Regions from separate parts of the Streptomyces sp. NPDC050617 genome, predicted to be linked through region 3. Evidence: riboswitches for the same ligand, from Rfam matches in the RefSeq annotation. Region 3 holds a riboswitch; each other region holds the start of a gene.
What was found. Region 3 has a riboswitch for cobalamin ahead of AB0I49_RS30135 (cobalamin biosynthesis protein). Riboswitches for the same ligand answer to the same signal wherever they lie in the genome.
Positions count from the first base shown of each region.

Region 1 (7,108 bases), on a different contig from region 3:
CTCGTGGGCGGCGCGCGCGTCGGCCACATCGATGGTGGAGCAGTCGATGAACAGCGTGTTCGGCCGGGCGGCGGCCAGCAGGCCCTCCTCCTGGTAGAGGCCGAGGACGTGCCGCCCCGCGGGCAGCATGGTGATCACCACGTCCGCGGTCGCCGCGGCGTCCGCCGCCGACGCGACCGTCTCCACGCCGGTTCCGGCGGCCGCCGTGAGCAGGCCGGGCATCAGGTCGTAGCCGAGGACCCGGTGGCCGGCCTTGGCGAGGTTCGCGGCCATGGGGCCGCCCATGTGGCCGAGGCCGATGAAGCCGATCGTGTGCTTGCCGTTCACCACGGCACCTCCTGCGGGGTTGCGGTCAGGTGGAGTTCGCCGCCGGCGCGCGGGGCGAAGTAGCGGGCCACGTCGGCGTCGGTGACGTCGGCGAGGGCGGCGGGCGCCCAGCGCGGGCTGCGGTCCTTGTCGATGACCTGCGCCCGGATGCCCTCCAGCAGGTCGTGCGAGGCGAGCGCGGCGCAGGAGATCCGGTACTCCTGCTCCAGTACGCACTCCAGCGGGCCGAGGCGGGGCGCGCGGCGCAGGGCCGCGAGCGTGACCTTCAGGGCGGTGGGCGACTTGGTCGCCAGGGCGTCGGCGGCCTCCGCGGCGGCGCGCGCCCCGTGGCCGCGCAGCCGGGCGGTGATCTCCTCCATGGTGCCGGCGGCGTAACAGGCGTCGATCCAGGCGCGGTGGCCTGTCAGTTCGCCGGGCGGCGGCTGCCGTACGTACGACTGGAGGGCGTCCCACACCGGCCGGGCGGCGAGGTCGTCGAGCAGCCGGGGCACCTCGTCGTGCGGGACGAAGTGGTCGGCGAGGCCGCAGAGCAGGGCGTCCTCCGCGCCGACCTGCGCGCCGGTGAGCGCCAGGTGGGTGCCGAGCTCGCCTTCGGTGAGGGCGAGCAGGTAGGTGCCGCCCACGTCGGGGACGAAGCCGATGCCGGTCTCCGGCATGGCGATCCGGGAGCGTTCGGTGACGATGCGGACGCTGCCGTGGGCGGAGACGCCGACGCCGCCGCCCATGACGATGCCGTCCATCACGGCGACGTACGGCTTGGGGTAGCGGGCGATGCGGGCGTTGAGCCGGTACTCGTCCCGCCAGAAGGCGGCGGAGGCCGTGCCGCCGGTGCGGGCGTCCTCGTGGATGGAGCGGATGTCGCCGCCCGCGCACAGGCCGCGCTCCCCCGCGCCGGTGATGACCACGGTCTGCACGGCCGGGTCGTTCGCCCAGCCGGTGAGCGCCTCGTCGACGCGCCGGACCATGGCGTGGGTGAGGGCGTTGAGGGCGCGGGGCCGGTTGAGGGTGAGGTAGGCGGCGCGGCCCTCGGTGCGCAGGAGTACGGGCTCGTCAGCGTCCGTCATCGGAACGCCTCCGTCAGGCCGCGGGCCACGATGACGCGCATGATCTCGTTGGTTCCTTCCAGGATCTGGTGGACGCGGAGATCGCGGACGATCTTCTCGATGCCGTATTCGGTCAGATAGCCGTAGCCGCCGTGGAGTTGGAGGGCGCGGTCGGCGACGGAGTAGCCGGTGTCGGTGGCGAAGCGCTTGGCCATCGCGCACAGCTGCGGCGCCGCGGGGTCGCCGCGGTCCAGGGCCTGGGCCGCCTGGTGGACGAGGGCGCGGGCGGCGGTGAGTTCGGTCGCCATGTCGGCGAGGCGGAACTGGAGGGCCTGCGCGTCGAGCAGCCGGGCGCCGAACGCCTGGCGGTCGGCGAGGTGGGCGAGGCTCTTGTTGAGGGCGCTGCGGGCGCCGCCGAGGGAGCAGGCGGCGATGCCGAGCCGGCCGCCGTCGAGGCCGCTCATGGCGATGCGGAAGCCGTCGCCCGCGCGGCCCAGCAGCCGGTCGGCGGGGATCCGGACGCCGTCCAGGACGACTTGGCGGGTGGGCTGGGCGTTCCAGCCCATCTTCTTCTCATCGGGTCCGAAGGAGAGGCCGGGGTCGTCCCGTTCGACGACGAAGGCGGAGATGCCGCGGGGACCGTCCCCGTCGGTGCGGGCCATGACGATGTAGACCTGGGCGGCGCCCGCACCGGAGATGAACTGCTTCACTCCGTCGAGCACATAGCCGTCGCCGTCGCGGACCGCCCGGGTGCGCAGGGCCGCGGCGTCCGATCCGGCCCCCGGTTCGGTGAGGCAGTAGCTGCCGAGGTCCTCCATGGCGCAGAGGCGGGGCAGCCACCGCGCGCGCTGCTCCGCGTCGCCGTAGCGGTCGATCATCCAGGCGACCATGTTGTGGATGGAGACGTAGCCCGCGATGGACGGGCAGCCGGAGGCGAGGGCTTCGAGGACGAGGACGCCGTCGGCCCGGGTCAGGCCGCTGCCGCCCGCGTCCTCGCGTACGTACACGCCGCCGAGCCCGAGTCCGGCCGCCTTGCGCAGCACGTCGAGGGGGAAGTGCTTGTCCTGGTCCCACTGGACGGCGCGGGGCGCCAGGTGGTCTTCGGCGAAGTCCAGGGTGGCTTCGACGAGGGCCTGTTGGTCTTCGGTGAGCAGGGTCGCGGTCATGGCGCTCATCCCATGGTGGGGAGGGTGAAGCTCGCGCCTTCCTTGGCGCCCGAGGGCCAGCGCGAGGTGACGGTCTTGGTGCGGGTGTAGAAGCGGATGGCGTCGGGGCCGTGCTGGTTGAGGTCGCCGAAGCCGGACCGCTTCCAGCCGCCGAAGGTGTGGTAGGCGACGGGGACCGGGATGGGCACGTTGACGCCGATCATGCCGGTGTCCACGCGGCGGCTGAAGTCGCGGGCGGTGTCGCCGTCCCTGGTGAAGAGGGAGACGCCGTTGCCGTACGGGTGCTCGCTGGGCAGGCGGAGGGCTTCCTCGTAGTCGGCGGCGCGTACGACGCACAGGACGGGGCCGAAGATCTCCTCGCGGTAGATCCGCATCCGCGGGGTGACCCGGTCGAAGAGGGACGCGCCCGCGAAGAACCCGTTCTCGTGGCCGGGGAGGGTGAAGCCGCGGCCGTCGGCGACGAGTTCGGCGCCCTCGTTCACGCCGATGTCGACATAGCGGCGGACCCGGTCGAGCGCGTCGCGGCTCACCAGCGGCCCGAAGTCGGCCTCCGGGTCGTCGCTGCGGCCGATGCGCAGCGTGCCGACACGTTCCTTGAGGGCCGCGACCAGCCGGTCGGCCGTCTCCTCGCCGACGGGCACGGCCACCGAGATCGCCATGCACCGCTCGCCCGCGGATCCGTATCCGGCGCCGATGAGCGCGTCGACGGCCTGGTCGAGGTCGGCGTCCGGCATCACGATCATGTGGTTCTTGGCGCCGCCGAAGCACTGGGCGCGCTTGCCGTGGGCGGCGGCGGTGGCGTAGATGTGCGCGGCGACCGGGGTGGAGCCGACGAAGCCGAGCGCGCCGACCCGCGGGTCCTCCAGGAGGGTGTCGACGGCTTCCTTGCCGCCGTTGACGACGTTCAGGACGCCGGGCGGCAGGCCCGCCTCCAGGAACAGTTCGGCCAGCCGCAGCGGTACGGACGGGTCGCGCTCGGAGGGCTTGAGGATGAACGCGTTTCCGCAGGCCAGGGCGGGCGCGGCCTTCCACAGGGGGATCATCGCGGGGAAGTTGAAGGGGGTGATGCCGGCGGTCACGCCGATCGGGGCGCGCAGCGAGTGGACGTCGATGCCGGTGCCGGCGTTGTCCGTGAACTCGCCCTTGAGGAGATGCGGAATGCCGGCGGCGAACTCGACGACCTCCAGGCCGCGCTGGATGTCGCCGTGCGCGTCGGCCACGGTCTTGCCGTGCTCGGCCGACAGCAGCCGGGCCAGGGAGTCGCGCTCGCCCTCGACGAGCTGGAGGAAGCGCAGCAGGACGCGGGCGCGGCGCTGCGGGTTCCACTCGCCCCACTCCTGCTGCGCGGTGACCGCGTCGGCGATGGCCGTCTCGGTGTCGGCGCGGCCCGCGAGGGGGACGCGGGCCTGGACCGTACCGGTGTTGGGGTCGTACACGTCGCCGTGGAGGCCGGACGTGCCGGCGGTGTGCTCGCCGCCGATGAAGTGCGTGAGTTCGCGGACCATGGGTGCCTGCTCTCGTCAGGGGAGATCCGGGGACGGCGCGGCGGGCGGGCGGCGGGCGCACGGGTGGGTGCGCCGCCGCCGCGGGCCGCGGGACAGTGAGCATCGGGCCGCCGGACGGACGTCGGGGCCGCCGGGGCGCGAGGGTCTACGAGCGCGGGGTGGGTCGGGTGCGCTCCGCCGGATCACCAGGGTCGTGGGTACGGACCGGTGCCATGCGTGTCTGCTCCATCCTCGTGGACAACACGGAACATCCCGCGGCCGGTATCCTGACTCCCGGATCCCCGCGCGCCGCCCGTCTTCCCGGCAGACCTCGCCAGTGACGTGTGGATGGCGGCGCACTCCCCGGTCACAGTGGCGGGACCGTGTCGGATTCGCACCGGCTTCCCTGCACCGCGGACCTTGTGCCCCGAAGATATAGTTGGACGTCCTAGTAAGTCCACCCCCTCCGACGGCCGGCTCCCGACGCGCCCCGTGTCCCACATCACCTTCCGGGATGTGAACAGCGGTGCCCGGACAACCCCCTGACCTCTAGGCTGACCCTTGCAGCTGGTTCGCCCTGCCCGCCAGGCAGGCGCGTCGCAAGAGGGAACCCGGTGGGAATCCGGGACTGCCCCGCAGCGGTGAGCGGGAACGACCGCCGTCATACGCACTGGATCCGGCCACGGGTCCGGGAAGCGACGGCCAGTAGGAATCTGCCCCGGCAGATGTGCCCGCGAGTCCGAAGACCTGCCCGTTGCCCGTACGCGACCGATCGCGTACGGAAATCCCGGTGACCTCGTGGGCGGGTCGGCGTGCGTATCAGGCGGGACACCGCGCCGCTGACGCGCGTACGCCCGCCCGGTCCGTCACCCTTCGCGTCCGCGTCCCGCCGCCGGGATTCTCAAGGAGTCATCTCGCGAAGGAGATTTCCGTGACAGCGAAGTCCGCAGCCGCGGCAGCACGGGCCACCGTGTACGGCTATCCCCGCCAGGGCGCGAACCGCGAACTGAAGAAGGCCGTCGAGGGCTACTGGAAGGGCCGCGTCACCGCCGACGCGCTCCGGGAGACCGCCGCGGACCTGCGCCGCGCGAACTGGCGGCAGTTGGCCGACGCCGGCGTCCACGAGGTGCCGACCGGCGACTTCTCGTACTACGACCACGTCCTGGACACCAGCGTCATGGTCGGCGCCGTCCCCGCCCGGCACCGCGCCGCCGTCGACGCCGACCCGCTCGACGGCTACTTCGCCATGGCGCGCGGCAACCAGGACGTGGCGCCCCTTGAGATGACCAAGTGGTTCGACACCAACTACCACTACCTGGTGCCGGAGCTGGGTCCGGACACGGTCTTCGCCGCCGACTCCGCCAAGCAGGCCGCCGAGCTGACGGAGGCCCGCGCCCTCGGCCACACCCCGCGCCCCGTCCTCGTCGGCCCCGTCACGTATCTCCTGCTGGCCAAGCCCGCCCCCGGCGTCGCCGCCGGCTTCGAACCGCTCACCCTCCTCGACCGGCTGCTCCCCGTGTACGCGGAGATCCTCGCCGACCTGCGCGCGGCGGGTGCCGAGTGGGTGCAGCTGGACGAGCCCGCCCTCGTCCAGGACCGCACCCCGGCCGAACTGAACGCCGCCGCCCGCGCCTACCGCGACCTGGGCGCCCTCGCCGAACGGCCGAAGCTCCTCGTCGCCTCCTACTTCGACCGGCTCGGCGACGCGCTGCCCGTCCTCGCCAAGGCCCCGGTGGACGGCCTCGCGCTCGACCTCACCGAGGCCGCCGCCGCCAACCTGGACGACCTCGCCGCCGTCGGCGGGCTGCCCGGCAAGCGCCTGGTCGCGGGCGTCGTCAACGGCCGCAACATCTGGATCAACGACTTCGAGAAGTCCCTGTCCACCCTCGCCACCCTGCTCGGCCTCGCCGACCGCGTGGACGTGGCCGCCTCCTGCTCGCTCCTGCACGTGCCGATCGACGCGGCGGCCGAGCGCGACATCGACCCGCAGATCCTGCGCTGGCTGTCCTTCGCCCGGCAGAAGACGGCGGAGATCGTCACGCTCGCCCGCGGCCTCGCGCGCGGCACGGACACGATCGCCACCGAGATCGCCGCCAACCGGGCCGACCTGGCGTCCCGCGCCAACTCCCCGATCACGCGGGATCCGGCGGTGCGGGCCCGCGCCGCCGCCGTCACCGACGCGGACGGCCGCCGCTCGGCCCCGTACGAGCGGCGCGCCGCCGCCCAGCGCGCCCGCCTCGGGCTGCCGCTGCTGCCGACCACCACGATCGGATCGTTCCCGCAGACCGGCGAGTTGCGCGCCGCCCGCGCCGATCTGCGCGCGGGCCGCCTCGACACCGCCGGTTACGAGGAGCGCATCCGGAACGAGATCCGCGAGGTCCTCGCCTTCCAGGAGCGGGCGGGCATCGACGTCCTGGTGCACGGCGAGCCCGAACGCAACGACATGGTGCAGTACTTCGCCGAGCAGCTGACCGGCTACCTCGCCACCCAGCACGGCTGGGTGCAGTCGTACGGCACCCGCTATGTGCGCCCGCCGGTCCTCGCGGGCGACATCTCGCGCCCGGAGCCGATGACGGTGCGCTGGACCTCGTACGCGAACTCGCTCACCGACCGGCCCGTCAAGGGCATGCTCACGGGCCCGGTGACGATGCTCGCGTGGTCCTTCGTCCGCGACGACCAGCCGCTCGGCGACACCGCCCGGCAGGTGGCGCTCGCCCTGCGCGACGAGGTCGAGGACCTGGAGGCGGCGGGCACGTCGGTCATCCAGGTCGACGAGCCGGCGCTGCGCGAGACGCTCCCGCTGCGCGCCGCCGACCGCCCCGGCTATCTGGCCTGGGCCACCGAGTCCTTCCGCCTCACCACCGGCGGCGTGCGCCCGGCCACGCAGATCCATACGCACATGTGCTACGCCGAGTTCGGCGACATCGTGCAGGCCATCGACGACCTCGACGCCGACGTCATCAGCCTGGAGGCGGCCCGCTCCCATATGCAGGTCGCCCGCGAACTGGCCGCGCACGGCTACCCGCGCGAGGCCGGCCCCGGCGTCTACGACATCCACTCCCCGCGCGTCCCCTCCGTCGAGGAGGCT
Region 1 is NZ_JBFAIS010000006.1:54,856-61,963, forward strand. It holds gene mmsB (3-hydroxyisobutyrate dehydrogenase) at 1-330, opposite strand, end outside; gene AB0I49_RS10440 (enoyl-CoA hydratase/isomerase family protein) at 324-1,391, opposite strand; gene AB0I49_RS10445 (acyl-CoA dehydrogenase family protein) at 1,388-2,536, opposite strand; gene AB0I49_RS10450 (CoA-acylating methylmalonate-semialdehyde dehydrogenase) at 2,542-4,041, opposite strand; cobalamin riboswitch at 4,280-4,465, opposite strand; cobalamin riboswitch at 4,572-4,790, shown strand; gene metE (5-methyltetrahydropteroyltriglutamate--homocysteine S-methyltransferase) at 4,952-7,108, shown strand, end outside.
Region 1: another riboswitch for cobalamin. It lies ahead of AB0I49_RS10450 (CoA-acylating methylmalonate-semialdehyde dehydrogenase); the one in region 3 lies ahead of AB0I49_RS30135 (cobalamin biosynthesis protein).

Region 2 (7,108 bases), on a different contig from region 3:
TTCTGGAGTGGGTGGGCGGCAATCTGGAGTGGCAGGGGCAGATCGGCCGCTACTACGGCAAAGCCCACGCGGTACTGCCCGACGCGGCGCATCTGGGCCACCTGACCGGCTGCCGGGCGGCGTGAGGAGCGCGGCATGTGGCGCATGAAACCGAAGGAACACTGGCGGCAGTTCGCCGTCAGGGGCGAGAGCGAGCCCGCGCCCGGCTATGTGGGGCACAGCCCGCTGCCCTACCCGGAGAGCTGGTACATGCTGATGCCGTCGGCAGAACTGGGCGCCGGCAAAGTCGCCACCCGGAGGCTGATGGGCCAGGACGTCGTCGTCTACCGGACGGCCTCCGGACAGGCACGGGCCGTACGCGCGCACTGCCCCCATCTGGGAGCGCACCTGGGGCACGGCGCCGTGCGGGGCGAGAACATCGTCTGCCCCTTCCACCAGTTCGCCTACGACGCCGACGGCAAGATAGCCGAAGTGGGGCGCGGCTATACGGACAAGCCCAAACAGAGCACGCTCCCCGTCCTGCACTGCCAAGAGGCCAACGGCGGCATCTTCGCCTGGGCGGGCACCGGCCCCCCGCCGTGGGCCATCCCCGAGTTCCTCACCCCTCGCCACACACCGGCCCGCTACGTCACCTACGACGTTCCGACGCACCCGCAGGAGATCCTGGAGAACGGAGCCGACACGCGGCACGTGCTCCTGTTGCACGGCTACGGCGCCGCGCCCCGGCCGGCGGTGCTCGAAGGCCACATCCTCAACCAGGACATCGACCTCATCCGGCCGATCCGCCCGCTGCCCCCGCTGAAACTGCGCGCCGAGATCCAGCACTACGGCCTGGGGTTCTCCACCATCCGCATCAACATCGCGGCAGTCGGCCTGGAACAGCGCATCCTGGTCTCACCGCGCCCCGTCGAACCGTGGCGCGTGCACATGGCCATCGGCGCCAGCATCCGGATCACGCCCCCCTACCGAAGTGGACGAGGTGAAGGGGACCTGGCCCAAGGGGTGATGAAGGCTGTCGGCCGGGCCATGCACCCCTTCGTGACCTGGCTGCTGATGCGGGAAGTGAACTCCGACTTCCAGATCTGGTCCTCCAAGAAGTACACGAACCCGCCCAGGGTCGCGGCCGGTGAGGGACCGATCGGACCGTTCCGTAAATGGGCGCAGCAGTTCTATCCCGAGCGACCGGTCCGTCTGTGGGGCAACGTGAACGACCCATTCTGACCGGAACCCGCCACGAGGAAAGTCCCGGCAGCCCCGCTCCCCGGCCGCGCTCCCGCCCCGGCTGTCGGCGACGGCGTACTCGGCTTCCGGAACGCACGTAACGCACGTCACGCACGTCACGCACGGAACGATCGGCCGGGGCAGGCCGCGGGCCTACCCGCGGGCCGCGTACCTCTTCAGCCGCTCCTCCTCGCTGGTGAGGCAGCAGCTTGCGCAGCGCACGGCTTCGGCGCTGGTGTAGTACAGGCAGCAGGTGCGGCGCAGGTACACGAGTCGGGTGGCGCCGTTGCCGGCGCGCCGCACGCGGGCGACGCGGCCGAGGGCGGCCAGGCCGCCCGGCGCGTTCTCGGCGAACAGGTTCCAGCGCCGTTCCAGGAGGTCCGGGTCCGCGTTCGACGCGCACAGGGCGGTGGCGCAGCCGTGGGCGATGCCGCCTCTGAGCTGGCGGAGGCCCGCACGGGTGCGTCGGTGCAGGGCGTCGGCGAAGGGCAGCAGGTGCCGATCGAGGACGACGTCGTGCAACTGGCGGACGGTGGCGCCCACTTGAGGGAGGGTGTGGGGTTGCCGTGCGCGTACGCCCGTGATGCCGTGGCCGTCCGCGGTGACGAGGACGTTGGGGGCGGACAGGTCGAGAACCTCGTCGTGCAGGGCCCAGTGCAGCAGGGCCGCCGCAGTGACGTGGCCGGCGTAGACGGCCATGACGGTGAGGGCGGCGGCGTGTGCGGAGCGGTGGCCGGCGGCCTTGTGTTCGTAGGCGAGGAGACGGCCCAGTTCGGGGCTCGTGGGGTTCAGGAGGCGGTCGGCGGCGAGCCAGTCCGCCGCCTGCGCGGCGGGCGGCGGGCCCGCTTCGATGTGCCAGCGCGATCTCCGGGGTGCTCCGCTGCTCAACTCGGCTCCTCCGGCGGGATGTAGACGATGTGCGGGACGCCGGTCGTCGGATGGGCGCCGATGTGGGCGCGTACGCCGTAGACCTTCTCCAGGAGGTCTTCGGTGAGGACATCGGCGGGCCGCCCGGAGGCGACGACGCTTCCCCCGTCCAGGACGTGGAGGCGGTCGCAGTAGGAGGCGGCGAGGTTGAGGTCGTGCAGGACGACCAGCTTGGTGGCGGGCAGGGCGCGCAGCAGGGTGAGGAGTTCCAACTGGTGGCGGATGTCGAGGTGGTTGGTGGGCTCGTCCAGGGCGAGGAGGCCGGGTTCCTGCACCAACGCCCGTGCCACCAGGGCGCGTTGGCGTTCGCCGCCGGAGAGCTGTTCGTAGGGGCGGTGGGCGAGGTCGGCGGAGCCGACGCGGGTGAGGGCGTCGGTGACGCGGCGGGCGTCGTCCTTGGTGTCCTGCTCCCAGAACCGTTTGTGCGGGCTGCGGCCCATGGCGACGACCTCGGCGACGGTGAGGCCGAAGGTGCCGGGGGCGTCCTGCGGGACGACGGCGATGCGGCGGGCGCGCTCCTTGACGGAGAGGGCGGTGGAGTCGGCGCCGTCGACGCGGACGGTGCCGGCGGCGGGGCGCAGGGTGCCGTAGACGCAGCGCAGGAGGGTGGTCTTGCCGCTGCCGTTGGGGCCGACCAGGCCGACCGTCTCGCCGGGCGCGGCGTCGAGGTCGACGTCGCGGACGAGCGTGGTGCCGTCGGGGGCTGCGTAGCCGAGGCCGGTGACCGTGAGGGCGGCCGGTGGCGGCTGGTTCATGCCGTGACTCCTTCCGGCCGGGCGTGGCGGCGCAGCAGCCACAGGAAGTAGGGGCCTCCGGTGAGCGCGGTGACGACGCCGACAGGGATCTCCTGTGGTGCGGCGACGGTGCGGGCCCCCAGGTCGGCCAGGAGCAGGAACACGGCGCCGCCGAGCGCGGCGACGAGCAGCAGTCTGCGGTGTCCCGCGCCGGTGATCATGCGGGCGGCGTGGGGCACCATCAGGCCGACGAAGCCGATCGCGCCGCTGAACGCGACGAGGACGCCGATGACGAGCGAGGTGAGGACGAAGACGGCGGCCCGGAAGCGGTTGGTGTCCAGGCCGAGAACCTGGGCCCCCTCCTCGCCCGCGAGCAGCAGGTCGAGCGGGCGGGCGAGCGCGACGAGCAGCACCGTGCCGAGCATCAACACGACGGCTGGTAGCGGGAGTTGGTTCCAACGGGCGGCGCCGAGACCGCCCAGCGTCCAGAACATGATGGCCCGCGCGTGCTCAGCCTGCGCCGAGAGGACAAGGACGAGACTGGTGAACGCGGCCAGGATGTACTGCACGGCGACCCCGGCGAGCACGAGTCGCCCGGCCGTCATGGTGCCGCCGCGCCGCGCGAGCGCGTACACGACGACGAGGGCGCCCATGGAGCCGATGAACGCGGCCACCGGCAGCGCGACGGTGCTCGCGGTGCCCGCTCCGACGCCGAGCACGATGACGAGGACCGCGCCGGAGGAGGCGCCCGATGAGGCGCCGAGCAGGTACGGGTCGGCGAGCGGGTTGCGGACCACGGCCTGCAGCACGGTCCCGGCGACGGCGAGCCCCGCGCCGACCACGATGGCGAGGATGACGCGCGGCATTCGCACGTCCCACACGATGGACGCGAACGCGCCGCCGCGCTCACCGGAGACCAGGATGCGCAGCACCTCCCCCGGCGGGATCCCCACGGCCCCGATGGCGAGTCCGGCGACAGCCGCCGCCCCCACCGCCAGGACCAGCGCGGCGACGAGCAACGGAAAGCACCGGGTGCGGGCGCCGCTCACTTCGCGCCGGGGTGCAGCTGCGCGGCGAGGCCGTCGACGGCGTCGGCGGCACGCACCCCGAGCACGGCCGAGGACAGCGGCAGCACCGCGAACCGCTTGTTCTTGATCGCCGGTACGTTCTTGAGCGCCGGGTCGTTCAGCAGCCGCTCCTTCTTCGCGGCGACGCTGGTGCCGCCGTAGTCGTAGATCACGACGACGTCGGGCTTGCGGGCGATGACGCGTTCCCAGGAGACGTCGGCGAAGGACTTTTCGACGTCCGCGAAGACGTTGCGGCCGCCCGCGCGGCGGATGATGTCGTTGCCGAGCCCCTGACCGCCCGCGGTGAACGCGCTGGAGTCACCGGAGTCGTACACGAACACGGAGACCGGCTCGACGCCCTTGAGGCGTGCGGCGACGGAGTCGAGGCCCTTCTGTTCCCGCGCGATGAGCTTCTTGCCGCGCTCGGGGACGTTGAAGATCCGCGATACCTGCGTGACCTCGGTCTTGAGGTCATCGACGTCGATCGGCCCCTTGGCGCAGCTCTCGATGTTCAGGCGGGTGTTGATCCCGGACTTCTGGAATCCGGCGCGATCGCGGCCCTCGCCCTTGTCGAAGGCGCTGGCGTAGCCGCCGTACACGAAGTCCGGATTCGCGCCGAGCAGGGTCTCCTTCGACGGGTACTTCTCGGCGAGCACCTTCACCGAGTCGTACGCCTTCCGGTATTCGGGGCTGATCTTGTCGTCGAGGTAGGCGGTGCCCGCCATGCGGTCCTGCAGGCCCAGGGCGAGCAGGATCTCGGTGGTGTGCTGGTTGAGCGCGACGGCTCGCTTCGGCGCCTGCGTGAACGTGGTCTTCACTCCGCAGTTGGTGACCGTGTACGGAAAGCCGGCGGACGCGCCGCCCGCCTTGTCGTCGCTCTTGTCCGCACCGGATGAACCGGACGTGCCACACGCGGCGAGCGGAAGCAGCAGCAGAGACGTCAGAAGCGTGCGCGAGGCCGCGCCTATGCGGAGCATGTACATGCCTTTCCGAGGGATCCTCGTCCCCGGTCGGTACGGAAAGGCGGCCAGACAGTATCTGGCTTCCGGCCGCGCCCACGAGGGGCCGACCGGTCACAGTGGCGGGACCGCGCCGGATTCGCACCGACTTCCTGGCCCTGGCCGCCTCGGTTGAGTGAGCACAGTGTGCCAGACGGCGGATCGGGGCCCGCAGCCGCGCCCGCCGGGCGGCCCGCACCCCGGAAGCGCTCTATGCGGGTCCGCAGACGCCACCGGATACGGCACCGAATACAGCACGAAGGTGCTGGAGTTCTGGTCGATCCGCGGGGGTCGAGTGAGGGGTGGTACGGCGCGCTGCGGGCACTCCGGACGTCCGCAGGCGGAGCCGGGCGCGTCATCGTCTCGACCTCGACGCTGCGGGCCTACGTGCTGACCGCGGGTCTACGTGCCGGCTCCGGGGCTACGTTCTGGCCTCGGGCCTACGTTCTGGCTTCGGGCCTACGTGCTGGCACCGGGCCTACGTGCCGGGCTCGGGCCTACGTGCTGGCGAACATACCGGGCTCGTACGAACCCCCCGGGTTGTGCACGATCACGTTCATCCGGGTGGCCGCGTTCATCAGGGAGACCAGGCAGACCAGTGCCCCGACCTGGTCATCGTCGTAGTGCTTGCGCACCGCGGCCCAGGTCTCGTCGCACACGCCGTGGTCGCCGAGCCGGGTGCCTTCCTCGGTGAGCGCCAGCGCGGCCTGCTCGGCCTCGGTGAACATGGTGCTGTGCCGCCAGGCGGCCACCAGGCCCAGCCGGAGCGCGGTCTCCCCGGCGGCCCCGCGGCCTCCTTGGCGTGGGCGTCGACACAGAAGCCGCAGCCGTTGAGCTGGCCGACCCGGAGCTGTACCAGTTCCCGACTACGAGCGGCCGGACAAGGGACACATCCGAGCCGGTCACTCGCGGCGACCGCACGGACAGCGCCACCCAGGCGTTCGTCGCCCACCGCAACCTGCTGTTCACCGTCGCCTACGAGATGCTCGGCTCGGCCGCCGACGCCGAGGACGTCCTCCAGGAAACCTGGCTGCGGTGGGCGGGCGTCGACCACGACACCGTGCGGGACCAACGTGCGTACCTGGTCAGGATCGCCACCCGGCAAGCGCTGAGCCAACTGCGCACGCTCAGCCGACGCAAGGAGTCCTACGTCGGCCCCTGGCTGCCCGAACCGCTGCTGACCGCGCCCGACGTGGCCGAGGACGTCGAGCTGGCCGACAGCGTCTCGATGGCGATGCTGCTGGTACTGGAGACGCTCGCCCCGACCGAGCGGGCGGTGTTCGTGCTGCGCGAGGTGTTCGGCCTCGGGTACGACGACATCGCCGAGGCCGTCGACAAGAACCCGGCCGCGGTCCGCCAGATCGCCCACCGGGCACGCACCCGCGTCGCCGCCCGCCGACCGCGCAGGGCCGCCTCCGGTACCTCCGCTGCCTCCGCTGCCGGGACCCGCCGCACCGTCGAGGCGTTCCAGCAGGCAGTCGAAACGGGCGACTTGCGGCACCTGCTCGACGTCCTCGCGCCGGACGTCGTCCTGCTGACCGACGGCGGCGGAGCCGTACGGGCCGCACTGGCGCCCGTCGTGGGAGCCGGCCAGGTGGCTCACGTACTGGGCAAGATCGCCGCCGCCATGTCCCTGCAACCGGCACAGGTCAACGGCGACCCGGCACTGATCATCCGGCGGGACGGCGAGATCGACACCGTCATGGCGATGCGCATCGACGACGGCCTCGTCACCGGGCTCTACGCCGTGCGCAATCCCGAGAAGCTCTCACGTCTGGAGCGGGAGACCGCCCTGCGCCGTTGAGAACCTGAATGCGGAGAGTGCCTCGTGGGGGGGGGCGGCCAGTGCCGGTGGCTGTCAGGGCAGGGGCGGGGCCAGAGGGTTGTCTGGGGCCGGGGCCGCCGGGCCGAGTCGGCGGGGGGGCGGGCGCGGCCGTGGAAGGCGGCCTCCCTCGTTGCCGAGGCCGCACGGCGCGGAGCCGGGGCCGGGGCGAAGGCGTACAGCACCGCCGGGAAGGGCCGCTCCAGCAGTAGGTGATGACCGGGACCTCCGGGTAGAGCAGGCTCGCGGCTCGGGTCAGGATGTCGGCGGTGGGCAGGTGGACCCCACATCACAGGTGAAGACTGTTTCGTGCTCAAGTCCCTCGCCCGTTCCATGCGC
Region 2 is NZ_JBFAIS010000001.1:168,462-175,569, reverse strand. It holds gene AB0I49_RS00780 (terpene synthase family protein) at 1-125, shown strand, start outside; gene AB0I49_RS00775 (Rieske 2Fe-2S domain-containing protein) at 136-1,221, shown strand; gene AB0I49_RS00770 ((2Fe-2S)-binding protein) at 1,375-2,109, opposite strand; gene AB0I49_RS00765 (ABC transporter ATP-binding protein) at 2,106-2,903, opposite strand; gene AB0I49_RS00760 (iron ABC transporter permease) at 2,900-3,901, opposite strand; gene AB0I49_RS00755 (ABC transporter substrate-binding protein) at 3,928-4,926, opposite strand; cobalamin riboswitch at 4,962-5,093, opposite strand; partial or broken gene AB0I49_RS00750 (carboxymuconolactone decarboxylase family protein) at 5,445-5,884, opposite strand; gene AB0I49_RS00745 (RNA polymerase sigma-70 factor) at 5,798-6,751, shown strand; partial or broken gene AB0I49_RS00740 (Lrp/AsnC ligand binding domain-containing protein) at 7,055-7,108, shown strand, end outside.
Region 2: another riboswitch for cobalamin. It lies ahead of AB0I49_RS00755 (ABC transporter substrate-binding protein); the one in region 3 lies ahead of AB0I49_RS30135 (cobalamin biosynthesis protein).

Region 3 (7,108 bases):
GCGGAGACGTTGCCCGAGGTGCCGACGACGAGCCCGTCGGCGACCGTCCGGCGGGCGGTGGCCACCACGGCGGCCCAGGTCTGTTCCACCTTCGTACGGTCCGTCATGAGCCTTCGCCTCCGCTGGATTCGGTGCGTTCGGGTCCGCTTCCGTCGCGCGATGGTACGGGCGGCGGGCGCGTCGCGGCGCGGGGCAGGGCTCGGGGCGGGGCGGGCCGCGGGCGCGGGCGGCCGGAGGACTCCAAAGGGATGGCGTCAAGGGGGCGCGGCGGCGGGCGGCGCCGAAGCGCGGACTCCGGGCGTCCGGAAGCCGTTATATAGAGCCTGATAAGCGACTTACTGTGATTGGCTGGTGATCGACGGTGTTGGTCATGACATCTACTAATCTTGCCGGGATTTGTCATGCACTCCGCCTTCTGGGGGGAATCATGGACCATGACAACCATCCGCGGCGGCGGGGCGGGCTGATCGCCGCCTCCGCCTCCGCCGCCGCGCTCGCTCTCGGGGCCGCCGTCCTCGCCGAGAGCACCCCGGCCGCCGCCTGGACCCGGCCGCACGGCCACGACGTGTCCTCGCACCAGAAGAACGTCAGCTGGCCGGCGGTCCGCGCCGACGGCGCGAGCTTCGTCTACGTGAAAGCCACGGAGGCCACGAACTACCGCAATCCGTACTTCACGCAGCAGTACAACGGCTCACGGCAGGCCGGGCTGCTGCGCGGCGCGTACCACTTCGGGGTGCCCAGCCGCTCCTCGGGCCGCGCGCAGGCCGCGTACTTCCTGCGGCACGGCGGCGGATGGCGGGCGGACGGCTGGACGCTGCCGCCCGCGCTGGACATCGAGGGGAATCCGTACAGCGGGAGGAAGTGCTACGGGCTGGACCGCGCGGAGATGGTGCGCTGGATCTCGTCCTTCAGCGGCGAGGTGCGGCGGCGTACGGGCCGCAATCCGGTGATCTACACGACCGCCCGCTGGTGGAACAGCTGCACGGGCGGCAGCGGGGCCTTCGGCGCGAGCCATCCGCTGTGGCTGGCGAACTGGCACGGCTCGCCGGGGCCGATGCCCGCCGGCTGGTCGTTCGCGACCTTCTGGCAGCACGCGAACCGCGGCGTCCTCCCCGGCGACCAGGACGTGTTCAACGGCACGATGAAGGGGCTGCGGCAGTTCGCCTCCGGTTGATCCGCCGGCCGCCGCCCATACCCCGCACCGCCGTGGCGCGACTCCCCCGGTTCCGGGCGCCGCGCCACTCCGGTCGGCGTCACCACCACGCCCGTTCCAGTTCACCTTCCGTTCATCAAGGCTCTTTAGGTTCGCCGCGTCACTGCTCACCAAACTGATTGCCTGGGTGAATGGAACACATCACGCTTCTCATCGGGATCGTGATCGTCACGGCCTTGGTGTTCGACTTTACGAACGGCTTCCACGACACGGCCAACGCCATGGCCACCACCATCTCCACCGGCGCCCTGAGCCCCCGGATCGCGGTGGCGATGTCCGCGGCGCTGAACCTCGTCGGCGCGTTCCTCTCCGTCGAGGTGGCCAAGACCATCTCCGGCGGGATCATCGACGAGAGCGCGGGCATCAGGCCCGAAGTGATCTTCGCGGGGCTCGTCGGCGCGATCGTCTGGAACCTGCTCACCTGGCTGGCCGGACTCCCCTCCAGCTCCTCGCACGCCCTCTTCGGCGGCCTCATCGGCGCGACCCTGGTCTCCGTCGGCACCGGCGGGGTCAACGGCGACGCCGTCATCATGAAGGTCGTCATCCCGGCCGTGGCCGCCCCCTTCGTCGCGGGCCTCGCCGCGCTGCTCGCCACCCGGCTGACGTACCGCCTCGCCCGCGACCGCGACGAGCGCGACACCGCCAAGGGGTACCGCGCGGGCCAGATCGCCTCCGCCGCCCTGGTCTCCCTCGCCCACGGCACCAACGACGCCCAGAAGACCATGGGCGTGATCACCCTCGCGCTGGTCACCGGCGGCGTCGTCGCCCCGCACGCCGACCCGCCGCTGTGGGTCATCGTCTCGGCCGGCCTCGCCATCGCGCTCGGCACCTACCTGGGCGGCTGGCGGATCATCCGCACCATGGGCAAGGGCATCACCGACATCCAGCCGCCGCAGGGCTTCGCCGCCCAGACCGGCGCGGCGGCCGTCATCCTCTCCTCCTCCCACCTCGGCTTCGCGCTCTCCACCACCCAGGTCTGCTCCGGCTCGGTGATGGGCGCCGGCCTCGGCCGCAAGGGCGGCGTCGTCCGCTGGTCGACCGCGGGCCGGATGGTCGTCGCCTGGTGCCTGACGCTCCCGGCCGCCGCCCTCGTCTCCGGCGGCGCGGCGTTCCTCGCCGACCAGGGCGACTGGGGCATCACCGCGGTCGCCGTCCTCGCCCTCGCCGCCTGCGGCGCGATCTGGGCGGCGTCGCGGCGCAAGCCGGTCGACCACACCAATGTGAACGCGCCCGAGCCCGCCGCCACCGCCGACGAGCCGGCCGGTGTGGTCACCGCCGCGCTCCAGAGCGTCGCCCCGCCGCCCGCCGGGCCGCTCACCGCGGCGGACGTACCGCCCGCCCAGCCCCACGACCGCGCCCCGGCCGCCGCGGCGACCACCTGAGCCGTCCGAGCCACCTAAGGAATCAGGACCCACGCCATGAACATCGACTGGGCAGCCCTCGGGCAGGTCTTCGGCGTCAGCCTCGTGGTGACGGTCGGCATGGTGGGCGTGTTCACGCTCGGCATCGTCGGCACGTCCCGCAAGCCGCGCGAACAGGGGGACGGCGCGGCCGCCGCGACCGGCGGCCCCGGCGCCCTCGCCCGCACCGGCGCGTACGCCTGCTTCGCCGCGTGCGCGGCGGTCGTCGCGTACGGCATCTATCTCATCGTGGCTTGAACCGCCTGAGCTGAGCCGCTTGAGCTGAGCCGCTTGAGCGGATTCGCCTGAGCTGAGTCGCTTGAGCCGAGCGGTGACGGCAGTGCCTTGGGGCCCGCCGGGGAGTGTCCGGATGACACCGCCCGGCGGGCCTTCGCGCGTGCGCCCCGCGTTCCCCACTGTGTGCCTCCGCACACTCCCCCGTCGCAGGTCAAGCGTGAGTTGACGGCCGTTCCCGGGCCATGGTGGACTTCCGGAGCCAAACGGCGACAGCAGAGGAAGCCGGTGCGAATCCGGCGCGGTCCCGCCACTGTTACCGGGGAGCGCTCCCCCATCACTCACAGGCCACGGCTCGCCGACACGAGCTGGAAGGCCGGGGGAAGCGCGGATCCGGGAGCCAGGAGACTCTGGTCGCCGGTCACGTCGAGCCAGGGCGCGGACCCTGAGTGAGGACATACGGATGCGTGCCGGTCACGCCCCTTTCGCGTACGGCGCCGCCCTCGGCTTCCTCGGCGACCTCCTCGCGGGCGACCCCCGCCGCGGCCACCCGGTGGCCGCCTTCGGGCGCGCCGCCGCGGCCGCCGAGCGCGCCCTGTGGCGCGATCACCGCGGCTTCGGGGCGCTGCACACCGCGCTGTGCGCGGGCGGCGCCGCCGCGGGGGCCGCGCTGCTGGCCCGTACGGTACGCACCGCCCCCGCGCCGCGCGCGGCCGAGGCGGCGCTGACCGCCGCCGCCGTCTGGGCCGTGCTCGGCGGCACCTCGCTGGGCCGTGAGGCGCGGGCGGTCGGCGGCGCGCTGGCCGCCGGGGACCTCGCGGCGGCGCGGGAGCGGCTACCGCATCTGTGCGGGCGGGACCCCCGCGAACTGGACGAGCAGCAGATCGCGCGCGCCGTGGTGGAGTCGGTGGCCGAGAACACCTCGGACGCGGTGGTCGGCGCCCTGGTGTGGGGCGCGGTCGCCGGGGTGCCGGGGCTGGTCGGCTTCCGCGCGGTCAACACCCTGGACGCGATGGTCGGGCACAAGTCGCCGCGCCACCGCCGGTTCGGCTGGGCCGCGGCCCGCCTCGACGACGTCGCCGGCTGGCCGGGCGCTCGGCTGACCGCCGCGCTCGCCGCCGTCGCCGGCCCCGACCCGCGCGGCGCCTGGCGCGTCGCCCGCCGCGACGCGGGCAAGCACCCCAGCCCCAACGCCGGCCCGGTCGAAGCCGCCTTCGCCGGCGCCCTCGGCATCCGCCTCGGCGGCACCCTCGCCTACCAGGGCCGCGTCGAACACCGCCCCGTACTCGGCGCGGAGCTGCGCCCGGTCGCCGTCGCGGACATCGAACGGGCGGTACGGCTCTCGCGCCGGGTCTCGCTGCTGGCGCTGTGCGTCGCGGTGGCGGGGCGGGCGGCGGTCGTGACCGCCGCGGGACGGCGAGCGGGCAGCGCGGCAGGAGTCGTTACGGGCGTGGCGAGCGCCGCCGCGGGCGTGGCGGAGGCAGCGGACGCGCTGGTCCGTACGGGCGCGGCCGGACGGACCGAAGCGGTCGACCGTACGGACGCAGCCGGACGGACCGAAGCGGTCGACCGTACGGACGCAGCGAGCGTCGTCACGGGCGCGAGCAGCCGCATGGGCGTGACCAGTCGTAGCAGCGCGAGCAGCCGCACGAGCGCGGCCGACGGACGAGTCCCGACGGCGACCGCTGTCCCGGGCGACGGGGCCGGCGCCGCCGGAGCGGCCACGGGCGTGGCCCGCCGTCCAGGCGCGGCGAGCGCCCCCGGCGGCAGTCGGGCCGGAACCGGAAGGCCGGGGCGCGGTGCCGTTCCGCTTCGTGGTGGTGCGGGAGTGGCCGGCGGGGTGGCAGTGGTCGGCGTTGTGGGCAGGATCGTGGCGGGTTTGTGGGGGCGCGGAGCGAGGAGGCAGCGGTGAGTGGGGACGGACGCGGGCCGGCAGGCCCGCTCGGCGGGGGGCTGCTCGTCGCGGGGACGACCTCGGACGCGGGCAAGAGCGTGGTGACGGCGGGGATCTGCCGGTGGCTGGTCCGCAAGGGCGTCAAGGTCGCGCCGTTCAAGGCGCAGAACATGTCGCTGAACTCCTTCGTGACCCGCGAGGGCGCGGAGATCGGGCGGGCGCAGGCGATGCAGGCCGCGGCGGCGCGCGTGGAGCCGAGCGCGCTGATGAACCCGGTGCTCCTCAAGCCCGGCAGCGACCGCAGCAGCCAGGTCGTGTTGATGGGCAAGCCCGTCGGCGAGCTCAGCGCGCAGGGCTACTTCGGCGACGGCGAGCAGGCCCGGTACACCGGGCGGGAGCAGCTGCTCGGCACCGTCACCGACTGCCTGGAGGAGCTGCGGCGTACGCATGACGCGGTGATCTGCGAGGGCGCGGGCAGCCCGGCCGAGATCAACCTGCGGCGCACCGACATCGTCAACATGGGCATCGCGCGGGCCGCGCGGCTGCCCGTCGTCGTGGTCGGCGACATCGACCGCGGCGGCGTCTTCGCGTCGTTCTTCGGCACGACGGCGCTGCTCTCCGAGGCGGACCAGCGGTTCATCGCCGGGTACCTGGTCAACAAGTTCCGCGGCGACGTGTCGCTGCTCGAACCGGGCCTGGACATGCTGCGGGACCTCACCGGGCGGCCGACGGTGGGCGTCCTGCCGTACGCGCACGGACTCGGCATCGACGAGGAGGACGGGCTGCGGGTCTCGCTGCGCGGCGCGGTGCGCGAGAGCGTCGTCGCGCCGCCGCACGGCGCGGACGTGCTGCGCGTCGCGGTCGCCGCCGTGCCCCTGATGTCGAACTTCACGGACGTGGACGCGCTGGCCGCCGAGCCCGGCGTCGTCGTGCGGTTCGTGGACCGGGCGGAGGAGCTGGCCGACGCCGACCTGGTGGTGCTGCCGGGCACGCGCGGCACCGTACGGGCGCTGGCCTGGCTGCGCGAGCGCGGGCTGGCCGACGCCGTCGCGCGCCGCGCCCGCGAGGGGCGGCCGGTGCTGGGCATCTGCGGCGGCTTCCAGATGCTGGGCGAGCGCATCGAGGACGACGTGGAGGCGAAGGCCGGGACGGTGCCGGGGCTGGGCCTGCTGCCGGTGCGGGTCCGGTTCGCCGCCGCCAAGACCCTGGCCCGGCCCGCGGGCACGGCGCTGGGCGAGCACGTGGAGGGGTACGAGATCCACCACGGGGTCGCCGAAGTGGCGGGCGGGGACGAGGAGTTCCTGGACGGCTGCCGGGTGGGCTCCGTATGGGGCACGCACTGGCACGGGTCGCTGGAGAGCGACGGCTTCCGGCGAGCGTTCCTGCGGCGCGTCGCGGAGGCGGCGGGCCGGGCGTTCGTGCCGGCGCCCGACACGAGTTTCGGGGCGCTGCGCGAGGAGCAGCTGGACCGGCTGGGCGACCTGATCGAGGAGCACGCGGACACGGACGCGCTGCTGCGGCTGATCGAGGACGGCGTGCCGGAGGGGCTGCCGTTCATTCCGCCGGGGGCGCCATGACGGGCCGCCGCTCCGCACGTACGGAGCCCCTATACCGCACACCCCTCGGACACCAACGAGCCAGAAGCCACAGGCCACTCGAAGGAGTGATCACCGGATGAGCACCACCTACCCGTTCACCGCGGTCGTCGGGATGGAGGACATGCGGCTGGGCCTGCTGCTCAACGCCATCTCGCCCGCCATCGGCGGTGTGCTCGTACGGGGCGACAAGGGCACCGCGAAGACCACGACCGTACGCGGCCTCACCGCGCTGCTGCCCGGCGTCGCGGTCGTGCCCGGCTGCCGGTTCTCCTGCGACCCCGCCGCCCCGGACCCCCAGTGCCCCGACGGGCCGCACGAGGGCGGTGCGCAAGAGGCGTCCGGCTCGCGCGGCGCGAAGATGGTCGAACTGCCCGTCGGGGCCTCCGAGGACCGGCTCGTCGGCGCGCTCGACATCGAGCGGGCGCTGTCCGAGGGCGTGAAAGCGTTCGAGCCCGGCCTGCTGGCCGCCGCGCACCGGGGCGTGCTGTACGTCGACGAGGTCAACCTGCTGGGCGACCACCTGGTCGACGCGCTGCTGGACGCGGCCGCCACGGGCGCCTCGTACGTCGAGCGCGAGGGCGTCTCCGTACGGCACGCGTCCCGCTTCCTCCTCGTCGGCACGATGAACCCCGAAGAGGGCGAGCTGCGCCCGCAGTTGCTGGACCGGTTCGGCCTGACGGTGGAGGTCGCGGCCTCGCGGGACACGGACGAGCGGGTCGAGGTGGTGCGCCGCCGCCTCGCGTACGACGAGGACCAGGCGGCCTTCGCC
Region 3 is NZ_JBFAIS010000028.1:64,709-71,816, forward strand. It holds gene AB0I49_RS30115 (class II aldolase/adducin family protein) at 1-107, opposite strand, end outside; gene AB0I49_RS30120 (lysozyme) at 428-1,174, shown strand; gene AB0I49_RS30125 (inorganic phosphate transporter) at 1,345-2,595, shown strand; gene AB0I49_RS30130 (hypothetical protein) at 2,632-2,871, shown strand; cobalamin riboswitch at 3,125-3,258, shown strand; partial or broken gene AB0I49_RS30135 (cobalamin biosynthesis protein) at 3,311-4,246, shown strand; gene AB0I49_RS30140 (cobyric acid synthase) at 4,756-6,318, shown strand; gene AB0I49_RS30145 (putative cobaltochelatase) at 6,416-7,108, shown strand, end outside.

Region 4 (7,108 bases), on a different contig from region 3:
TTGAGGACGACCTTCGCGCCGGTGCGGGTGTCCACCCCGGCGTAGACGCCGCCGCCGTTGGAGAAGTGCAGCGCCTTCTCGATGCGGTACGGCAGGTCGGTGGTGGTCGTGGCGTTGCGGGCGGCGAGCTGCGGTTCGAGGAAGGCGGGGAGTGTCACCCAGTCCGGCACGTGGAAGGCCGGGTCCCGGCGGTCCGGGACGAGCTGTCCGTCCGCGTTCTCGATGGCCGAGACGAGAGAGCCGGTGGCGTCGAGACAGTAGCGGGGCGCGAAACCGCCGTATCTGACGTACAGCGGGCCGTCGTTCCAGCGCAGGTCGGAGAGGATGTACGGGCCGGTTTCGCCGGCCAGCAGCGCGCCCAATTCCTCAAGAATGACGTGGAATTGCCGGTCGTCGGCCGGGTAGATGGTGACGAATTTCCCGCTGGAGCCGCGCGGCGCGTACTTGGAGTTCCGCAAATGGAGCGGGCGTGGGCCGGGTACGAACTTGAAGGGAATGGCGCGGGGCACGCAGTAGTCCCATACCTTCGCGGCGGTCTTCTCGGCGTTTTCCAGACACGCGGAGACATGGACCTTCCAGCCCTGCGACGGCCTTCCGGGAAGGGATTTCCCCTCCGGGGTCACGGGGCTGACGTGGAGCCAGTCCCCGGAGAGGAAGGACCGCCACCCTTCGGGGACCACGCGTTGGGCGGCCTCGTAGAGCGGGCCGGATCCACCGGTTCCGGGGGCCGCGGCGGAGAGTCGGTCCGGGGTCTCGTAGAAGTACTTGTCGGCAAGGCAGAAGACCTCGTACCGCTTGTCCACCGGACCCCCCTCGACGACGTTGCATCGAGATTTCCACGCCGTCGGGGGAACTGACAGTCACGGTTGTCATGAAGCGGCCGTGCGGAACTCACAAGTAACCGCTAGTACGCGCTAGTAGGTGCGGGAAAGCACGAGTCGGCACGTACGGGCAAGCACGGGCCGGTGAGTACGGACAGGCGCGGACGGGCGCTATTCCTCGGGCGGGAATACCGCCTCCCCGCTGGCGAGATCCGTGATGGCGATGGCCTCGACGGGACAGCTCTCGGCCGCGGCGAGCACGGATTCCGAGGCGTCCCGTTCGGCGTCCACCGGGTGCGACTGGCGCGCCGCGTCGAGCCGGAACGCCTCGGGCGCGGCGCCCGCGCACATGCCGGAGCCGATGCACACGCCCCGGTCGACCTCGACGTGCCAGCGGTCGCTCATCAGCTGTCCCCGTAGCCCGCGGGCAGGTGGATCATCTTGTGCTCCAGGTACTCCGAGAACCCCTCGGGCCCGAACTCCCGGCCCAGGCCGGAGTTCTTGTAGCCGCCGAACGGGCCGAGCATGTCGAGGCTGAAGGTGTTCACGCAGTACGTGCCGGTGCGCACCCGGCGCGCGACGTCGATGCCGCGCTCGACGTCGGCGGTCCAGACGCTGCCGGACAGCCCGTAGTCGGAGTCGTTGGCGATCCGCACCGCCTCCTCCTCCCCCTCGTACGGCAGCAGGCAGACGACCGGCCCGAAGATCTCCTCGCGGGCGATCCGCATGGAGTTGGCGACGTCGCCGAAGAGCGTCGGCTCCACGTACCAGCCCGTCTCCTGGTCTGCCGGCCGCCCGCCCCCGGTGAGGAGCTTGGCGCCCTCCTGCTGCCCGATGGCGATGTAGTCCAGCGACCGCTGCCGCTGCCGGCGCGCGACGAGCGGGCCGACCTCGGTGGCGGCGTCCATCGGGTCGCCCACCACGAGCGCGCCCGCGGCGGCGGCGAGCCGCTCCGCGATCTCGTCGTAGCGGGCGCGGGGCGCGAGCACGCGGGTCTGGGCCACGCACGCCTGCCCGTTGTTCATCCAGGCGCTCGGCACGATCCCGGCGACGGCCGCGTCCAGATCGGCGTCGGGCAGGATGACGGCGGCCGACTTGCCGCCGAGTTCGAGGGTGACGCGGGTCAGGTTGCGGGCGGCCACCTCCATGACGCGCCGCCCGGCCTCGACGGACCCGGTGAAGGAGACCTTGTCGACGCCGGGGTGGCCGACCAGGTACTCGCTGACCTCCCGGCCGGCAGGCAGGACCGACAGCACCCCGCGCGGCAGCCCCGCCTCGGCGGCGATCTCGGCCAGCACGTACGCGTCCAGCGGCGTCTCCGGCGACGGCTTGAGCACCACCGAGCAGCCGGCGAGCAGCGCGGGCGCGAGCTTCGCGGCGGCCACGAACTGCGGCACGTTCCACGGCACCACGGCCGCCACCACGCCGACCGGCTCGCGCCGCACCAGCAGCGGCCCGAGCACTCCGGCCCGCCGCTCCTCGTACGGGAAGTCGCGCGCGACGGTGATCGCGCAGTCCCAGACCATCATCGCGCCGAGCGCCTGCGCGAGGACGCTCCAGGAGGACGGGGAGCCGTTCTGGGCCGAGATGAGCCGGGCGATCTCCTCGTGGCGCGCGGCGACGGCGTCCTTGATGCGGGTGACGACCTCGATGCGCTCGTCCAGGGTGCGGTTCGCCCAGACCCCGGAGTCGAAGGAGGCGCGGGCGGCGGCGACCGCCTTGTCGACGTCCGCGCGCGTGGCGTGCGGCACCCTGCCGATGACCTGCTCCGTGTGCGGCGAGACGACCTCGATGACGTCCCGGCCTGCCGGATCGGTCAACTCGCCGCCGATGAAGAGCTGTCCGTGCTCGATGAGGTCGCTCATGTGTGAGCCTCCCGCGGGTTGGCTTGGCCCCTGCCCGTACGGCCGCCGGTGCCGGCAACCGTTCTGACGCTGCATCAGAACTGATACCAGTTCTAGTTATAGTGGGCAATGGATCCGACGCGGGACGCGGCGGACCACGGTGAGAGGGGACCCGGCATGGCACGCGTCACGGACCACGGCGGCGGGGTCTGGTCCATCCCCGTCCCCATACCGGACAACCCCCTCGGGCACACCCTCATATACCTCCTCGACACCGACGACGGCCCCGTCCTCATCGACACCGGATGGGACGACCCCGACTCCTGGGACGCGCTCGCCACCGGGCTCGCGGAGTGCGGCACGGCCGCCTCCGAACTGCGCGGCGTGCTCATCACCCACCACCACCCCGACCACCACGGCCTCTCCGGGCGGGTCCGCGAGGAGTCGGGGGCGTGGATCGCCATGCACGCCGCCGACGCGGACGTGGTGCGGCGCACGCGCGAGGCGGAGCCCGCGCGCTGGCTCGGCTACCTCGTCGACAAGCTCGCCGCCGCGGGCGCGCCCGACGACCACCTCGCCCCGCTGACGGCCGCGCTCGCCGAAGGGCGCGCCCGCCCCCTCCCCGGGCAGCGGGCCGCGCTGCCCGACCGGGCCATCGAGCCGGGCGAACTCCTCGACCTCCCCGGCCGCCGGCTCCGCGCCGTCTGGACCCCCGGCCACACGCCCGGCCACGTCTGCCTCCACCTCGAAGAGGCCCACCCCGCCGGGCGGCCCGGCCACGGCCGGCTCTTCTCCGGCGACCACCTGCTGCCGGGCATCACGCCGCACATCGGCCTGTACGAGGACCCGGAAGCCGAGGAGGCCACCTCCATCGACCCGCTCGGCGACTACCTCGCCTCCCTCGAACGCGTCGCCGCCCTCGCCCCCGCCGAGGTGCTCCCCGCCCATCAGCACCCCTTCGCCGACGCCCCCGGCCGCGTGCGCGAACTCCTCGACCACCACCGCTCCCGCCTCGCCGGCCTGCGCGAACTGCTCGCCGCCCCCAGGACGCCCTGGCAGCTCGCCGCGGCCATGGAGTGGAACCGCCCCTGGGCCGACATCCCCTACACCTCCCGCAACATCGCCGTCTCCGAGGCGGAGGCCCACCTGCGGCGGCTCGTGAAGCTCGGCCACGCGGAGGCGGTGCCGGGGAGCGGGCCCGTCACGTACCGGGCGGTATGAGGCACGTACGCCAGGAGGCCCCGGCCCGCCCGTCAGCGGAACGGGCGGGACCCGCCCGTTAGAGTGTTCTGCACAACTTCATCCCGCCTCGCCACGGGGAAAGCCGGTGCGACTCCGGCGCTGACCCGCAACCGTGAGTGCGGCCGTAGCCCCGCGCGTACGGCCGTACGAGCCGGAGCACCCGCGATGGGGCGAACAGGCTCCCGGAGCCGGACGCGTCCGCCTGGCGGCGGCGCCCGGCGACCGGCACCGTCGAGGTATACGGAGCTGAGCCCGGTGCCACCGCGCGGTCCGACGACAGCGCGCGGGTGGGCGGCCGTGCACGGCTGTGTACCACCCACCGCTGTGCAGCACCCACCGTTGCGACCTTCACCGAGAGGCACCGACCCCATGGCCCCCTCCCCCGCCGTCCACGCGCGCCGCGGCGCCGCGGCTCTGGCCGCCGCCGCCCTGCTGAGCGCGGCCGCGGCCCCCGCCGCCTCCGCCGATTCGCCGCCCCCGGCGGCGCCGGGGCTGTACGGGACGACGAACCCGCAGTTCGACGGCGTGTTCCGGCAGTCCCTGGCCTTCCTCGCGCAGGATTCGGTGGGCGTCACGCCCGCCAAGTCGGCCGTGGACTGGCTGGCCGGGCAGCAGTGCGCGGACGGCGGCTTCGCCGGGTACCGCGCCGACACCGGCACGCCCTGCGACGCGAAGAAGGGCGAGTTCACCGACGCCACGGCCGCCGCCGTGCAGGGGCTCGCCACGGTCGGCGGGCGCGGCGCCCAGGTGAAGAAGGGGCTCGACTGGCTCAAGTCCACGCAGAACGAGGACGGCGGCTGGGGCGCGCAGCCCGGCAACCCCAGCAACGCCAACTCCACCGCGACGGCCGTCGGCGCGTACGCGGCGGCCGGCCAGGACCCGGCGAAGGCCACGGCCAAGGGCGGCAAGACCCCGTACGACGCGCTGCTCTCCTTCCAGCTCGGCTGCGACGCCAAGGAGGGCGAGCGCGGGGCCTTCGCCTATCTGCCGCAGAAGGGGCAGCTGCTCGCCAACGACCTCGCGAGCGCGGCGGCGACGCTGGCCGCGACGGGCAAGGGGTATCTGGTCGAGCACCCGAGCGGCGGGGACAAGGCCCCGAAGCCGCTCGACTGCGCGAAGGGCGACGGCGACAAGGACAAGGCCAAGGCGGAGAACGCCGCCGCCGCGGCCGACGCCGGGTCCGCGTATCTGGCGGCGAAGCTCAGCGGCAGCGGTCAGCACCTGACCTCCGCCATGGACCCCAAGTCCGACAAGCCCGACTTCGGGGCCACCGCCGACGCGGTCGCCGCGCTCGCGGCGGGCGGCCACACCGACGCCGCCGGCAAGGCCATGGGGTGGCTGCGCGACGACAAGAACGGCGCCGCCGCCTGGGCCAAGGGCGACCCCGGCAAGCTCGCGAAGCTGATCCTGGCGGCCAAGGCGTCCGGTACGGACCCGCGCACCGTCGGCGGCGACCTCGTACAGCAGCTGAACGCGACCGGCCCGAAGCCGGAGGCGGCGGCGGACGCGTCGAAGAAGGACGCGAAGGACGAGAAGAAGGACGAGGGCGGGTTCGGCCTCTGGTGGTTCGTGGGCGTCTGCCTGGTGGCGGGCATCGGCGTCGGCTTCCTGCTCAGCGGCCGCAAGAAGAACCCGAAGCTGTGACGGGCCGCCTGCGCCGGGCGTCGGGCACGGCGCTGCTCGCCGGGGCGCTCGCCGTCCTGGGCGCCGCGCCCGCGCACGCGGACGGCTACCGCTACTGGTCGTTCTGGGAGAGCTCCGGCCAGGGGTGGACGTACGCCACGCAGGGCCCCTCGGTGGCGCGGCCCGACGACGGCGACACGCTCGGCTTCCGGTTCGCCGTCAGCCAGGACTCCTCGCAGGCCGCGAAGCCGCGCCGGGCGGCGGACTTCGGCGCGATCTGCGCGGACACCCCCGCCAAGGGCGGCAGCAAGCGCGTCGCCCTCGTCGTGGACTTCGGCACCGCCGCCGACGCGCCCGACGGCGGGACGCCGCCCCAGGCCCGTACAGCCTGCGCGCGCGTCGGCAGGGACGCCAGCGCAAGCGAGGCGCTGGCGGCGGTCGCGAAGCCGCTGCGCTACAACTCGGCGGCGCTGCTGTGCGCCATCGACGGCTACCCGAAGTCGGGGTGCGGCGAGCAGGTGGCCGACGGCGGGAAGAAGACCCCGGCGCCGGCCGAGACGACCGGCGCCGCGAAGAAGGACGACGGCGGAGGCGGCCCGTCCGCCGGGCTGATCGGCGGCGCCGCCGCCGTCGTCGCCCTCGGGGCCGCCGCCTGGTGGCAGGCGCGCCGCCGCCGCGGATGAAGCGGATGAAACGGCCGGAGCGCAGGACGCGGGCGGACGAGCACGAGGTGCGGTCGCCGCGCGGCCGTGCGGCGACCGAGGCCATGGGCCGCGCCCGTGCCCCGCTGGCCTCCCGGAGCGGCGCCCTGCACCCCGGCGCCTGGTGGCTGTGGGCGCTCGGGCTCGCCACGGCCGCCTCCCGTACGACCAATCCGCTGCTGCTGTGCCTGCTGGTCGGCGTCGCGGGGTATGTGGTGGCGGCGCGGCGCACGGACGCGCCGTGGGCGCGGTCGTACGGGGCGTTCCTCAAGCTGGGGCTGCTGGTGCTGGGCATCCGGCTGGTGTTCGCCGTCGTGCTGGGGTCCCCGATCCCCGGTACGCACACGATCGTCACCCTGCCCGAGGTGCCGCTGCCCGACTGGGCGCGCGGGGTGCGGATCGGCGGCCGGGTGACGGCGGAGGGGCTGGTGTTCGCGCTGTACGACGGGCTCAAGCTCGCGACCCTCCTGATCTGCGTCGGCGCGGCGAACGCGCTGGCGAACCCGGCGCGGCTGCTGAAGTCCCTGCCGGGCGCGCTGTACGAGGCGGGCGTCGCGATCGTCGTCGCCATGACGTTCGCGCCGAACCTCGTCGCCGACGTGGCGCGACTGCGCGCCGCCCGCCGGCTGCGCGGCCGCCCCGACCGCGGCGCGAAGGCGCTGCTCCAGGTCGGGCTGCCGGTGCTGGAGGGCGCGCTGGAGCGCTCGGTGGCCCTGGCGGCGGCGATGGACGCGCGCGGCTACGGCCGTACCGCCCAGGTCCCGCCCGCCGTGCGGCACACCACCACCTGCCTGACGCTGGGCGGGCTGCTCGGCGTGTGCGCCGGTACGTACGGGCTGCTCGCCGAGGAGGGCGCCGGATACGGGCTGCCGGTGCT
Region 4 is NZ_JBFAIS010000016.1:167,302-174,409, forward strand. It holds gene lanKC (class III lanthionine synthetase LanKC) at 1-803, opposite strand, end outside; gene AB0I49_RS22215 (ferredoxin) at 993-1,226, opposite strand; gene AB0I49_RS22220 (aldehyde dehydrogenase) at 1,226-2,686, opposite strand; gene AB0I49_RS22225 (MBL fold metallo-hydrolase) at 2,843-3,886, shown strand; cobalamin riboswitch at 3,945-4,090, shown strand; gene AB0I49_RS22230 (prenyltransferase/squalene oxidase repeat-containing protein) at 4,277-5,551, shown strand; gene AB0I49_RS22235 (SCO2322 family protein) at 5,548-6,213, shown strand; gene AB0I49_RS22240 (CbiQ family ECF transporter T component) at 6,297-7,108, shown strand, end outside.
Region 4: another riboswitch for cobalamin. It lies ahead of AB0I49_RS22230 (prenyltransferase/squalene oxidase repeat-containing protein); the one in region 3 lies ahead of AB0I49_RS30135 (cobalamin biosynthesis protein).